3 regions of the Fructilactobacillus cliffordii genome follow, and region 3 is predicted to be linked to each of the others. Evidence: a T-box and tRNA genes for the amino acid it is inferred to sense, from the RefSeq annotation. Region 3 holds a T-box; the other regions hold tRNA genes.
The links. The T-box of region 3 lies ahead of leuS (leucine--tRNA ligase). A T-box ahead of a tRNA ligase gene usually reads a tRNA of that ligase, here a tRNA-Leu.
Positions count from the first base shown of each region.

Region 1: it has a tRNA-Leu gene. The T-box ahead of leuS (leucine--tRNA ligase) is inferred to sense a tRNA for this amino acid. The anticodon was not compared.
Region 2: it has a tRNA-Leu gene. The T-box ahead of leuS (leucine--tRNA ligase) is inferred to sense a tRNA for this amino acid. The anticodon was not compared.

Region 1 covers NZ_CP097117.1:556,001-561,047, reverse strand. The annotation lists gene nadE (ammonia-dependent NAD(+) synthetase) at 1-14, shown strand, start outside; gene M3M38_RS02860 (Tex family protein) at 88-2,265, shown strand; gene M3M38_RS02855 (SprT family protein) at 2,268-2,714, shown strand; tRNA gene M3M38_RS02850 (tRNA-Leu) at 2,765-2,850, shown strand; gene M3M38_RS02845 (LCP family glycopolymer transferase) at 2,958-4,109, opposite strand; gene M3M38_RS02840 (2,3-bisphosphoglycerate-dependent phosphoglycerate mutase) at 4,280-4,951, shown strand.
Region 2 covers NZ_CP097117.1:288,064-293,110, reverse strand. The annotation lists tRNA gene M3M38_RS01490 (tRNA-His) at 1-29, shown strand, start outside; tRNA gene M3M38_RS01485 (tRNA-Cys) at 85-155, shown strand; tRNA gene M3M38_RS01480 (tRNA-Leu) at 175-259, shown strand; gene M3M38_RS01475 (TMEM175 family protein) at 641-1,240, opposite strand; gene M3M38_RS01470 (fluoride efflux transporter FluC) at 1,434-1,778, opposite strand; gene M3M38_RS01465 (fluoride efflux transporter FluC) at 1,780-2,160, opposite strand; tRNA gene M3M38_RS01460 (tRNA-Leu) at 2,393-2,477, opposite strand; gene M3M38_RS01455 (MarR family winged helix-turn-helix transcriptional regulator) at 2,648-3,175, shown strand; gene M3M38_RS01450 (UDP-N-acetylmuramoyl-L-alanyl-D-glutamate--2,6-diaminopimelate ligase) at 3,353-4,888, shown strand; gene M3M38_RS01445 (carboxylate--amine ligase) at 4,940-5,047, shown strand, end outside.
Region 3 covers NZ_CP097117.1:24,004-29,050, forward strand. The annotation lists gene metK (methionine adenosyltransferase) at 1-442, shown strand, start outside; gene M3M38_RS00150 (MDR family MFS transporter) at 507-1,967, shown strand; gene mnmM (tRNA 5-(aminomethyl)-2-thiouridylate-methyltransferase MnmM) at 1,964-2,521, opposite strand; T-box leader at 2,606-2,804, shown strand; gene leuS (leucine--tRNA ligase) at 2,859-5,047, shown strand, end outside.

The sequences.
Region 1 (5,047 bases), 530 kb from region 3:
TCTGGAAAAATTAATTAGCGACTAAACTAAAAGACTTCGTTAGCGATAACGGAGTTTTTCGTTTGCAGCGAAAAGGTGAAGATTTAAATGGAACAAAAGTTAGTCAAACAAGTTGTTGCTGAACTTGATCAAATCAAAGTCGGGCAGGCGCAACGGACGTTACAATTATTAGAGGATGGCAATACGGTGCCATTCATCGCGCGGTACCGGAAGGAACAAACTGGTGATCTGGATGAAGTGCAAATTCGTGGATTGGCAGATCGCTACCAGCGGGCGGAAAAGTTAGCTAACCGCAAGGCAGAAGTTACCAAGCAACTGACCGAGCAACGGCATCTAACGCCGCAGTTAGAACGGCAGTTAACGGCAGCAACTACCATGCAGCAGGTGGAGGACCTTTACCTGCCGTATAAAACGAAACGGCAGACCAAAGCCGAACTAGCCAAGCAACGGGGCTTGCAGCCGCTGGCTAATCAATTACTGCAGTTTTCAGCCCAACCGGTGGAACAACTCGCGCAACCGTTTGTTAATCCTGATCAGGAGCTTCCGGACGGGGCGTCAGCTATCAGTGGGGCGCAGGAAATTATCAGCCAAGCTGTCGCCGAAACGGCTCGGTTCCGGGATTGGATTCGGAATTATACCTGGGAACACGGACAGTTAGTTACGGCAGTGAAGTCGCATGGAAAAGAACAGGACGAACGCCAGGTCTACGCGAACTACTACGATTTTACGGAGCGCTTGACTCAGATTCCGGCCTACCGGGTGCTCGCAATTAACCGTGGTGAACAGGAACAGGTCCTGCAGGTTAAAATCGACGTGGATGAGGATGTGATCCTTAACTATCTGCAGTTTCACGTGATTGGTAAGCACACTGGTCCGAGCGTCACGGTGGTGCAGCAAGCTCTGATGGAAGCCTTTCGACGGTTCCTTCGCCCCGCGATTGATCGGGAACTCCGCAATCAGCTCACGGAGGCCGCGGCCACCCATGCAATTAGCGTCTTTGGGACCAACCTTTATCATCTATTGATGCAACCGCCGTTGAAAGGGAAAGTGGTGCTGGGTTTTGATCCAGCCTACCTCACCGGTTGTAAGTTGGCAGTAGTCGACGAACGGGGGAAGTTTCTCGCGAAAAAAATCATTCATGCGACCCCGCCGGCTAGCGAAAAGCAGATCAAGCAGGCCATGAAAGAGTTGCAACAGTTAATTACGCAGTATCACGTGGACGTGGTGGCAATTGGGAATGGAACGGCTTCGCGAGAATCGGAACGGTTTGTGGCGCAGGCGTTGCAGTCCTTAAATCGGCCCGTTCATTACGTGATTGTGAACGAATCAGGAGCGTCCGTGTACTCGGCCAGTTCGTTAGCCCGGGCAGAATTTCCGCAACTCCAGGTCGAGGAACGGTCCGCCATTAGCATTGCCCGCCGGCTCCAGGATCCTCTGGCGGAACTAATCAAGATTGACCCGAAGGCAGTTGGAGTCGGGCAATACCAGCACGATGTATCCGAAAAGGAACTCGATTTGCAACTGGATCGAGTAGTGGAAACGGCAGTGAATCAGGTTGGAGTTAATCTGAACACCGCCAGTCCGCAACTACTGGCCCATATTTCAGGACTGACGCCCGTTGTTGCTGGCAACGTGGTGGATTACCGGGAAGCCAACGGCGGTTTTACCAATCGGAATCAGCTCAAGCAGGTTCGACGCCTTGGACCGAAAGCCTTTGAACAATCCGTTGGGTTTTTACGTATTATAGGGGGAAGCAACCCATTCGATAATACTGACATTCACCCGGAAAGTTATTCGGCGGCCCAGCAGATCCTGGACGAACTGCAAATTAACCGGGAGTATTTGACTGATAAGGATAGTCAAACGAAGCTGCAGCACGCTAATGTCGCACAGTTAGTCGCACAGCTCAATTTACCCAGCTTGTTAGTCACAGATCTCTTACAGGGACTAACTCATCCCGGCCGTGACCTTCGGGACCAGATGCCGGCGCCCTTGTTAAAAGATGACGTGTTAACCATGTCGGATCTCCGCGAGGGGATGCAGCTGCAGGGAACGGTGCGCAACGTGACCGACTTTGGAGCCTTTGTGGATATCGGGGTTAAACAGGACGGATTGGTCCACATTTCCCGGATGAAAAAAGCCTTTGTCAAGGATCCAGCTACGGTTGTCGCAATCGGCGATGTGGTCACCGTCTGGGTGATTGGGGTCGATGAACAACGCCAGCGAATTCAGTTATCGATGATTGATCCACACAAGGAGAAATGATCATGACCGACCAACAGTTACAGCAGTTAGTGGAAACGATTTCGGCAGAATCTTTTCAGCGTCCGTTTTGTCACCGGGCCTATTTTAATCGGCGGCTACAGACCACCGGAGGACGCTATCACTTAAAGTCGCATAACATCGACATTAATACCAAGATGGCGCAGGATCAGTCTGTGTTAGCCGGGGTGATTAAGCACGAGTTGGTCCACTACCACCTGCATCAGATGGGCCAATCGGGCAAACACAATACGTCGGCCTTTAAGCAGTTACTAAAAGCGGTAGGCGGGAGTCGCTACGCCCCGCGGATGGACCAGCAAGATCGCTATCTCTATCAGTGTGAGCACTGTGGACAACAATACCCTCGCCAGCGCCGTCTCAATGTGCAGCGCTATGTCTGCAGTAAGTGCCGTCATCGCTTAAAAGTAGTTAATTCACCAGTCACCAAGTAAAAAGACTTGCATCTCTGCCGAATTCTTGCTATGATAACTATTGTTAATTTGCGGCCATGGCGGAATTGGCAGACGCGCAAGATTAAGGATCTTGTCGGGATTTTTCCCGGTGGAAGTTCGAATCTTCTTGGCCGCACTATTAAAAAGGATTGCTGACATTAGTTCAGCAATCCTTTTTTCATTAGGAAATCGGTGACAAACAAAAAACCGATTTCCACCTCTATGGGTGGAATCGGTTTCTAATTAATTTTTCGGTAATTCGTTGTTATTGTTAACGGAGTCATCACTGTTGAAGAAGGAACCGTCTTCGCCATCTTCTTCATTGGAGTTAACCTTGCGTTGGGTTGGCGTTAACTGGCTTTCGGTTGGTAAATCAAGCGACTGTCTGATTTGATTGGAAACCTTCAACAGTTCTTTATCGGAAGCAACTTGATAACTCAAACCATCAACCATAGCGTTGTCACATTGCAAGGCGGTTTGTTGTAAGTTCTTGGTAGCATCCTTGTAACTGCCAGCGATGGTGACCATGTCGTCAAAGGAAAGGTCCGTTTGCAGGTTGCCTTTCAAACTATTCAAAATTTCACCGTATCGACCCACATTTCCAATTGTTAATCCTTTTTGGAGGATGGCGTTGAGGACTTGACGTTGCCGAATCTGCCGGCCGTAATCACCGAGCGGATCTTGGTAGCGCATCCGGGAATATTGTAGAGCAGTTTGCCCGTTCATGTGCTCGGTCTTCCCTTTTTTCACGCTAATTCCTTCGTAGTCAAAAGTTAGGTTCGGCGTAATGTCCACACCCCCGACGGCGTTAACCATCTGCTTAATCCCTTTCATGTTAACGACGGCATAGAAGTCGACGGGAACGTTAAAGAGCTTGTGGACAACCTCAGTTGCCGTATCAGCCCCGCCAATTGTATAAGCCGCGTTAATCTTTTCGTATGGTTGAGAATCGCCGGGAACCACGACCTTGGTATCCCGCGGAATACTAGTAAAAGTGGTTTTCTTGGTGTTCGGATTCACGGTTGCCAAAATCATGGAGTCCGTGCGTCCCTTATCCGTCCGCCCGAGTTCTCCGGTATCAGTTCCCATCAATAGAACGGTAAATGGCTTGCGTTGCTTAATTACTTTGGCTACATCCCGGGAATTCTTAGCTCCAGAGTAGGTCGAGTTTAACGTGGAAGCCACCCGTTGATACTGAAAGAAGGCGAAGCTAAGGATGGCGATAGCTACGATTAGTAACCCGGCCATCCAGGTCCAAGCCTTGGGATGCCACTCAATCTCATCGGGATTCGGTCGATTTGGTGGTGTCGAACGCTTAGGTGTCGATTGTGATTCATTCATAAAATGGTTGCGGCCGGTACGTTTGTCCGGCTGATTATTCCGTTTCTCTGTCATGATAACCCTCGTTTTTATATCAGTCTATTTTTCATTATAAACTATTCCGAAAAAAAGCCGACGCTAAAACGGTGATTTTAAGGAATTTTTTACAATTAAATCGTCAGTAGTGGTTTTGGGGTGTGTGTTAGAATAACAGATAATGAATTTACTAGGAGGTGGGCGTTTAGATGGCTAAATTAGTTTTGATTCGGCACGGAGAAAGTACCGCAAACCAACAGCATATTTTTACGGGGTGGAATGACGTTCCGCTGACAGAGCAGGGGAAACTGGAAGCTCGAGAAGCTGGTAAACGTCTGCAGCGACTAGATCTGTCCTTTACTGCGGCGCACACCTCCTACTTGAAACGTGCGATTCAATCAGAAAACATCGTGTTAGACAGCATCAACCAGCTTTGGATTTCACAGTATAAGACCTGGCGGCTGAACGAACGGCACTACGGCGCACTAAGGGGGCGCAAGAAACCGGTGGTCCGGGAAGAAGTTGGTGAAGTACGATTCATGCAGTGGCGCCGCAGTTTTACGGCGGTTCCTCCGCTGCTAGACGATGTAGCCACGAAACGGCGCTACGCGCGAATTGGTATCCAGGAACCACGGGCAGAGAGCCTGAAGATGGCCTACGACCGCCTATTGCCATACTGGCAGGATCAACTAGCTCCGCGGCTCTTACAACATGAAAATCAGTTAATCGTGGCCCACGGCAGCTCGTTGCGGGCACTGATTAAGTACCTCGAACACCTCTCAGATGTAGCCATTGACGGGGTTGAGGTTCCGAATGCCCAGCCAATTGTCTATACGTTGGATGACCAGTTGCAAATTGCGGATAAGCAGATTTTGCAGTAGCAATAAGAATTAAATTAGATAGGCGGGTTGGAAAATAATTTTAGTTGATCCAGTGTGATTTTCTTTTCATCAACTAAAAAATGCGTAACCACATTT
Region 2 (5,047 bases), 260 kb from region 3:
ACGCGTGGGTTCGATTCCCACCTACCGCCCTTTTGATTGTCTTGCATCTGCAAGAAGAGGGCATTTAAACTTAAATGTTTTTCTGGCGGTATAGCCAAGTGGTAAGGCAGAGGTCTGCAAAACCTTCATCGTCGGTTCAAATCCGACTACCGCCTTTGGCTCAATCAATCTTTTGCCGAGATGGCGGAATTGGCAGACGCGCTGGACTCAAAATCCAGTGATCATTGCGATCGTGCGGGTTCGACCCCCGCTCTCGGCATTAAGTTAAATCGGCAACTTCTTTAATTTTAATGAAGTTGCCGATTTTTTTGTTAATCATGGTCTAATGATCTTTGTAAAGAAGAGATAAAAATTGAGCGACTAATTTCCCATTCTAAGTGGAGAAATGGTTGCTTAATTATTGAAACAAACAATCACAAATAGACGTTTTATAAATTTACGATTGGAAGTACTCATCTAAATGGATTAGTTTATTTTCTGTTGAATTTGGGATTGCCATACGTATAGGACCATCTAGTAATCCCCAGTAATGCAACCACTCCTAAAACGATTGATCCAATTAAAAGGGGAGTATCTCCATGGTATTTTGGCTTATTCATAAATATCACCTAATTAAATTTAAAAGTTTTTGATTGAAAGATTAATTACTTGCTTGATCTAACTTATCACTGTCATCATTAGTCCGAATTCCGTTCAATATTACCTCGATGAAGCCGATGAACAAGCCAGCAGGAGGGAAGAAAAAAACCACGACGATTAGAACAACTAAGATTACTGGGAACCACACGCTTCCGATGAAACGATAAATAAACATGCTTCTAACTTTAGCAGCTGAGCCACCCGTCTTTTCCAATTCGTCGGCAATTGACTTACTTAGGAAAAGATAGGCATAGCTCCAAAACGCAAAGACTAATAGATAAAAAATTTCCGGATCCGGATCATTAATGTAACGACCAACCCAGGCTGTTGAAACGGGAATCAATGACATGGAAAACAACCAGAGGTTATTGAGCCAATAAATTTTTTTCGAAATATGGGTGGCCAACATAAACATGTAGTGCTGGTTATACCAAGCTACGGCAATGAAGAGGGCGCTTACAATGTAAGCAAAGAAGTACGGCGCCTCTTCAAACAGCGCCACAAAATGGGGATTTTCTGGCGCTTTTAACTCTAAAATCATAATGGTAACGATGATGGCAATGATGGCATCGGTAAAGGCCTCTAAACGTGATTTGTTCATAAACTGCTCCTTTTTATTTAAACATTAATTTTTAAGAATGAATTATGGCAAAGAATGCTAGCTTGCAATTCTAACGTTAGTTATTCACTCTTATTCAAATTAATTATAAGCCTAAATGCTGCTTCATTAATTGATTATTTTTAATTTACAGTTATTTGAAGGTAAACAAAAAGTCTCACTTAATTAAGTAAGACTAAATGATTTGGATGAATTGATAACCGAGATAGCAGGCTAGTAAACCACCGCCGTAACTAACCAGTAGGTAGGTACACAAACGAAGATACTGCTGCTGAAAGAAGAAGGAAGCTAGTTCGCCGTTAAAGGTGGAGTAGGTGGTAAATCCACCAATAAATCCAATTAATAAGGAAGCAATAAGACTGGAAGAATTGACACCAAGGAGTAAACCTGCAATCAAACAGCCGAGCAAATTGACCAATAAAGTGGCCCATAGTCCCCGTCGTTTGGTCTTCATAATATTAGTGATGGTCGAACGACCGACGGCACCAATGCCGCTACCTAAGACCAGCGTTAAAAACATGTTAGATGGCCTCGCTTTCTCGTAAGGAGTTAGAATATTGATCCCCTAAAATGGCACAGATTACGCCACCGATGATGGTAATCAAAAGATAGATTGCTAAGCTAGCATAATGTTGACTAAGCAGGAGATGACCGGCATCAAGTGTGATTCCAGAAAAAGTGGTAAAGGATCCAATGCCACCGACACCAACAGCTTTACGAACCGCAGGACGAAAATGGAATTTAAATCCCCAGTAATTATTCCATAGCGGCAGCAGAAAAGCCCCACTTAGGTTAATCAATAAAGTAACGTAAGGGAAAGCAAGATCCGGGAGTGCGTCAGTTAAGCCAATCCGAAAGCCACCACCGACAATTCCGCCGATGAAAACTAAGATGGTTTCCATTGGTTAATTCTTCCTTTCTGATTTAGACTTAGTAGTTAAAGACCAGTGTGTTAAACTGGCTAATGCTACTACTTGTAAACAAATTCCCAGCCCACCGACTATTAAAGATTCAACGAGGAGGGGGGTATTCTTGTATTTGATTGATTTCATGGCATACTCCTTTGCTTAATAATGCTATTATTTATTCTAACTAAAAAGGAATCGATGTAAAATCCATCGATTCCATATATAGTGCCCTGGGTGAGATTCGAACTCACACTTGATTAAATCAAACAGCGACCTGAACGCTGCGCGTCTGCCAGTTCCGCCACCAGGGCATAAATTGATTGTACCACAGAAAAAATTGAAAATAAACAGTAAATTGACTTCTTTTTTTTCGGAATGTGTAGTAACATAAAAGGAAATTATCACAAGTTGTTAACAGCAATGGGAGTGATGAAGTTCGACTTCACAAATTGGGTTTTAATCTGGGTTAACTTAAGGAGTAATGACAAATTTAGAAAGAAAAGGGATTACAATGTCAGCAAACAGTGCGAAAAAAGCGACCAAAAACGTTTATCTATCGAATGAAGATTTGGAAGATATAAAGAGCCAGTTGTGTTTTGCGATTTATAGTACCAATAAAAAATTCAATCATTTTTATCAGGAAGTTTTGAAGAGCTTTGATCTTACATATCCACAGTACTTAGTGATGATTGTGCTCTGGGAATATTCTCCGATTACGGTTCATCAATTAGGTCAAAGCATTGACCTTGATAGCGGAACTTTGACCCCCTTACTGAAACGGCTTGGGAAAAAGGGGTGGATTACCAAGACACGCTCCACTGAAGACGAACGGGTGGTAAATGTTTCGTTGACGCCTTATGCAGAAGAAATGAAAGATAGAATTCGTGATCACGTGGCCCAAGCATTTGAAGTCCTTGGATTAGACAAGGATGACGTTCAAGAATCAATGGAAGGTCTTTATAGTATCTCGAAAAAATTAGATAATTTAGATCTGAAGCAGTTTAACTAGAAGTGACCCCAATAAAATTAAAACCCTGGGAAAGTAGTCGATTTGGCTACTTTCCTTTTTTGTATCTTGGTGCTTTTTTTGCTAGAATTAAAAAGGTTTGGTAGCAAAATACCGATGATGAATTTTAAATTATTTTTAATGAAACTACAAATCCAACTAAAATGAGGTAACGAAGAGATGTTGAGCGTTGCAGAAATTATAAAGTTATTACAAGAACATCATTTATTAAAATCAACGAATGCTACTGATCAGCAAATTATATTTCAGGACGTTAGCTATGATTCTCGTGCGGTTACAAAGGGGACACTCTTTTTTTGTAAGGGTAATTTTCAGCCGGCTTATCTAACTGAAGCTCAACAACAGGGCGCCACAGGTTTTGTAGCAGAAGAACATCAACCAACGGAGAAAAATTTAGTTGAATTTGTAGTTAGCAACGTACAAAAAGCGATGGCTTTGTTATCGGCCGCTTTCTTTGATTTTCCTCAAAATGAATTAATGATATTCGCAATTACTGGAACCAAAGGGAAAACAACCACGGCTTATTTCTTACGCGAAGCTATTAATGCAGCTACTGAAAATCGGACGGCTTTATTTTCAACCGTTAACACCATTCTAGGATCGGAGCCGAATGATACGTTTAAGTCGGCGTTAACTACCCCAGAATCGTTAGATTTGTTTAAAAACATGCGGACGGCCGTTGACCAGGGAATGAAATTTTTGGTAATGGAAGTGTCCTCGCAGGCTTACTTGAAAAATCGGGTATTTAATTTGCACTTTGATGTAGGTAGCTTTTTAAATATTTCACCGGATCACGTGGGGGAAAATGAACATCCTACCTTTGCGAACTACTTGCACTGCAAGGAACAGTTACTGGTAAATTCCAAACAAGTGGTGATTAACGCTGCCACTGACCAGCTACAAGACGTTTATTTTGCGGCTAAAACCACTACTGATCCAGAAAACATTTACCTATATGCCCGCAATGGGACCGAAACGTCACTACCCGTTCAATTGGACTTTACCTTTGATAGCGAAGCCGATACGCTAACGGATAATGAGATTTACCTTCGGGCCTTAACGCCTAAGGCACAGGCGCTAAAATTGGACGGTAAATATCGAATTGGGATTCCTGGTGATTACAATGAAACCAATGCGGTGGATGCAATCATTAACGCCGGTTTGGCTGGCTTTCAGCGGGAACAACTTTTAACCGGATTAGCGGAAACCCAGATTCCGGGTCGGATGGAACGCTACGTGAGTCGCGGTCACGGGACGGTTTACGTTGATTATGCGCATAATTACGCTAGTACAAAGGCCTTGCTCCAATTTTTAAAGACGCAGTCGCCAAAAGGAAAAACGATTGCCGTGGTTGGCAGTCCTGGTAATAAAGGGATTGACCGGCGGGAAGGATTTGGTAAAGCCCTGAGTGAAGAAGCCGATGTGGCAATTTTAACTACCGATGACCCGGCCTTTGAAGATCCGGTAGCGATTGCGAAAGCCATTGATCGTCATATTGATCACAAGCGGGTGCAGGTCCATTACGAAATGGATCGGGAAAAAGCGATTCAAAAAGCAATCCAAATGGGTACGCCTAGTGATATAATCGTGGTTCTAGGGAAAGGACAAGATCCTTATCAAAAGATTCAAGGAGTCGATACTCCTTATCCCACTGATTCAGTGGTCGTCAGCAACTTTTTAGACCAGCTGCAGTAATTAAACTGAACGGATTTGATCCCGGCTAAATCTAAGTAAAGAAGGCAGAAAATGAAAAATGCAGTTCCAAACTTTACTCCGATCCTATTAGGGAGTGATTTTAACGTTTATGGAATGGCGCGTTCTTTTTATGAACTAAATGGAAAACCGGTTCGCGCC
Region 3 (5,047 bases):
CGGGTTAACTGGTCGAAAGATCATCGTGGATACTTACGGTGGTTCCGCTCACCACGGTGGGGGAGCTTTTTCTGGAAAGGATGCGACGAAAGTCGATCGTTCAGCGAGTTATGCAGCTCGCTACATCGCTAAAAACATTGTGGCAGCTGGTTTAGCTCACCGGGTAGAAATTCAGTTAGCCTATGCGATTGGGGTGGCTGAACCGGTTTCCATTCAAGTGGACACCTTTGGGACTTCTGATTATTCAGAGGAAGAACTCATTCAAGCCATCCGCCAAACGTTTGACCTTCGGCCGGCCGGCATTATCCAAATGTTGGACTTACAACGTCCGATTTACGAACAAACGGCTACTTACGGCCACTTTGGTCGCGACGATATTGATTTACCGTGGGAACACACCGATCGGGTAGCACAATTACAAGCGGCGCTCCCGAAAAAATAAACAACTGCTAGAAATCCGATCCGTAAGGGTCGTTTTTTTAGTCTGAAAGGAGACTTACTGCATCATGCCAGCACGAACGACAAACGTAAAAGTCGTGACCATTGCCCTGTTTATTGCTACCTTTATGAGTGCAATTGAGGGAACGATTGTGTCTACGGCCATGCCCACGATTGTAGGGGACCTGCACGGGGTCTCGTTGATGAACTGGGTTTTTTCTATTTTTCTCTTGACCAATGCGATTGCCACGCCGATTTATGGGAAGTTGGCTGACCAGTTAGGCCGGAAACGAGTTTTTATCTTTGGTCTGGCGGTCTTTACCCTGGGTTCGCTTTTCTCTGGGATGTCAGGACGAATGGAAACGCTGATTCTATGGCGGGCTCTCCAGGGAGTTGGGGCCGGAGTAATCATGCCGGTTTCATTTACCATCGTGGCCGATATGTATCCCTTTCAAAAACGGGCGGACGTGGTCGGGCTGTTAGGGTCTGCCTGGGGAATTGCCTCCATCGTAGCGCCGTTACTAGGAGGCTTCATTGTTGATCAACTCTCGTGGCACTGGATTTTCTTTGTCAACGTGCCGATTGGTTTGGTAACGATGGGCCTAATTGCCTGGTTTCTGGTGGAACCGGCTGCGAAGCGTTCCACTCACATTGATTATGGCGGGGTCTTTTTAATTGCAGTGGTATTGTTGGCCGTCATGTACCTCTTTCAATTACTAGGAGAAAATCCGTTGCACTGGTTATCAATGGCAATCTGTGTTGTGGTAGCCATCGTGGGAATGGTGCTCTTTGTTTATCAAGAACGGCGGGCCGTTGACCCGATTATTCCGTTAAGCATGTTTAAACAGCGGACCTTTGTGACCCAAAATCTAATTGCGGCACTGATTAGCGGCTTCATCTTTGCCTACGAGGTTTATTTACCGGATTGGACCCAGGGGATTTTAGGCTTGCCCGCCACCATGGCTGGCTTTGCGATTACACCGAGTTCCATCATGTGGATTATTGGTTCCTTTTGGACTGGAAAGTTACTGGCGAAGTTCCGACCCCAAGTAATTACCTACCTGAGTTTAATCTTCATTGGGTGTGGGAGCTTGGCTTCCGTTTTGGCCCCAATTAGTACCCCATTTTGGGCCTTTTTCATCATTTCGGGGGTTATGGGAGTTGGTTTTGGATTATGCATCACGAACGCCTCGGTAACGGTGCAAAACGAAGTGGCGAAAGATCAAATTGGGGTGGCATCTTCATTTAATACCCTAAGTCGGACGTTAGGGCAGACCTTAATGATTTCCGTATTTGGAATTGTGATGAACACCACGATGTTGCATGGGGTGCACAGTCATCCCCGGACCAATATGAAACTAATGAATGAACTAATTAATCCCCAGACGGCTAAATTACTGCCAGATCATTTAATTCCTCAGTTACGCGAAATTTTGTATGCAGCGTTACATAACGTCTTTTTAGTAGCAGGTTTGCTGGTCATTGCAACCCTCGTGGTAAACTGGTTTGACCGAAAAGTCCGTGCTTAGCGTTTTTGAATTGCCAACAGAAACGGTGGTTGGTGAACTTGATTCAAGAATTGATATTGTAAAACGTTGAATTTGCGTTGGGGAAGGTGGGTAACCCAGTCAAGGACTTGGCTCTTTTCCGCTTCTCCGCCCGGATGACCGTAATAACAAATTACAATCACTAGCCCGAGAGTTTCCAAGAGATCCAGACATTTTTCTAACGCTGTAATGGTGGTCTCCGGATGGGTAATAACGTGGTGGTCACCATTCGGAAGATAACCAAGGTTAAAGATGGCGCTTTTAATCGGAACTCTGACGACCTGGTCCAGTTGTTCGTGACCCAGTTGCACGATCGTTGCGTTCTGGTAGCCGGCAGCAGCTAGTTTTGCTTTTGTGGCCGTTACAGCCGTTTTTTGAATGTCAAAGCTGTAAACGTGGCCGTTCGGACCCACTAATTGGGCCAATTTGAGGGTATCGTTTCCCATTCCTGCCGTGGCATCAATAACGTTATCACCCGGTTTTACCACCTGGTCTAAGAGGGTGTGGCTGAAGTGTAGTGCAGATTGTAATTTCATGGTAAACCTCGCTTTCTCCCTCATTATAGCAATAAAATCCTTGTTTTTTCGCCAGGACTTTGCTATTGTTTAAAGTAATTAAATGAATGACCGATGAAGCAAAGTAGTAGAACTAGACGATTTAGCAGCGACTAAGCGGTAGGTGTGAGCTTAGATTTCGGTAGTTCGAACTTGTTGTGGAGGTTTTGTTAATCAACGATTAACCGTTTTCCGCGTTATGGATACGAGCGTTCTTCAATAATTGAAGAGAAGTTAGGTGGTACCGCGGAATTTCGTCCTATAGAATTAGTTTTCTATAGGCTTTTTTTATGGCAAAAATTACAAAGGAGTGTTGGACATGGCCGTTTATGATCACAAAGAGATTGAAACCAAATGGCAAAACTATTGGGATGAACACCAGACGTTTAAAACGGGCGAGGATCCGAATAAAGAGAAGTACTACGTTTTAGATATGTTCCCGTATCCATCTGGACAGGGACTGCACGTGGGCCATCCCGAAGGGTACACGGCTACTGACATCATGGCGCGGTTTAATCGGATGCAGAACAAGAACGTTTTGCATCCGATGGGATGGGATGCCTTTGGGCTACCGGCCGAACAGTACGCCATGAAGACGGGGAATAATCCAGCCGATTTTACGAACCAAAATATCCAAAATTTTAAACGCCAAATTAAATCACTCGGATTTTCGTACGATTGGAGTCGGGAAGTCAACACGACCGATCCGAAGTACTACAAGTGGACCCAGTGGATTTTTGAACAACTCTACAAAAAGGGTCTCGCCTATGAAGATGAAATTGAGGTCAATTGGGCCCCTGATTTGATGGGCGGTACGGTAGTTGCCAACGAAGAGGTTGTTAATGGCAAGACCGAACGGGGCGGTTACCCCGTGTACCGGAAGCCAATGAAGCAATGGGTTTTGCGAATTACGGCCTATGCCGAACGGTTGTTAGATGACTTGGATGATTTGGACTGGCCGGAAAGCATTAAACAGATGCAACGGAACTGGATTGGAAAATCAGTCGGTGCCAGCATCAAGTTTGACGTTGACCAACATCCAGACGACCAAATCGAAGTCTTCTCCACGCGGGCGGACACGCTCTTTGGGGCAACGTACCTAGTCTTGTCTCCAGAAAACCCATTGGTGGAAGACATTACGACCGCTGAACAAGCCGATACGGTCGCTGAATACCAAAAATACGTTGCTTCTAAATCTGATTTGGAACGGACCGACCTCAACAAGGATAAGTCCGGGGTATTTACTGGGGCTTACGCTAAAAACCCCGTGAACGGGAAATTACTGCCCGTCTGGATTGGTGATTACGTGCTGCCATCATACGGAACGGGAGCCATCATGGCAGTTCCTGCACACGATCAACGAGACTATGAGTTTGCCAAGAAATTTGATTTACCCATCATTCCCGTGATTGCGGGAGGTGACATTGAGAAGGAAGCCTACACCGGCGATGGGACTCACATTAATTCGGGCTTCCTGGATGGCATGGATAAGGATGAAGCGCTTCACACCATCATTACCTGGCTTGAGGATCATGATGCCGGAGCTAAGAAAGTTAACTACAAGCTCCGGGACTGGATTTTCTCCCGGCAACGGTACTGGGGTGAACCCATTCCGGTGATTCATTGGGACGATGGCACGACTTCACTGGTGCCAGAAGACGAACTCCCGTTACGGTTGCCAAAGACCGATAACATTAAGCCGTCTGGAACCGGAGAAAGTCCATTGGCTAACCTTAGTGATTGGGTTAATGTAACTGATAAAAACGGTCGGCACGGCCGGCGGGAAACGAACACGATGCCGCAATGGGCTGGAAGTTCGTGGTACTACCTCCGTTACGTGGATCCAAACAACGATCAGATGATTGCTGATCCCGAAAAGTTGAAGTACTGGTTGCCGGTTGATCTGTACGTGGGTGGGGCCGAACACGCCGTCTTGCACTTGCTGTACGCTCGGTTTTGGCACAAGTTCTTGTATGACTTGGGCGTTGTTCCGACCAAAGAACCGTTCCAACGGTTGGTGAACCAAGGAATGATTCTCGGCACCAATCACGAAAAGATGTCGAAATCGAAGGGGAACGTGGTGAACCCGGATGACATCGTGAATGAATACGGGGCAGATACCCTCCGTCTCTACGAAATGTTCATGGGTCCGTTGATGGAATCGAAACCATGGAGTACGGAAGGAATTACCGGAGCTAATCGATGGATTAAACGGGTTTGGCGGATGTATGAAGGTGACGCAGAACAAGCAAGCGGCATGGTGGTTGCTGAAAACGATGGAGCATTAGCCAAGAGTTATAATCAAACCGTGAAAAAGGTTACCGACGACATCGAAAAAATGCGTTTTAACACGGCTATTTCTCAGATGATGGTCTTTGTGAACGACGTTTATAAACACCAACAATTACCAAAGGAATACGCCGAAGGGTTAATTAAGTTGCTGTCCCCAATTACACCGCATATTGCAGAAGAAATTTGGCACCGGTTGGGTCACGATGAGACGATTGC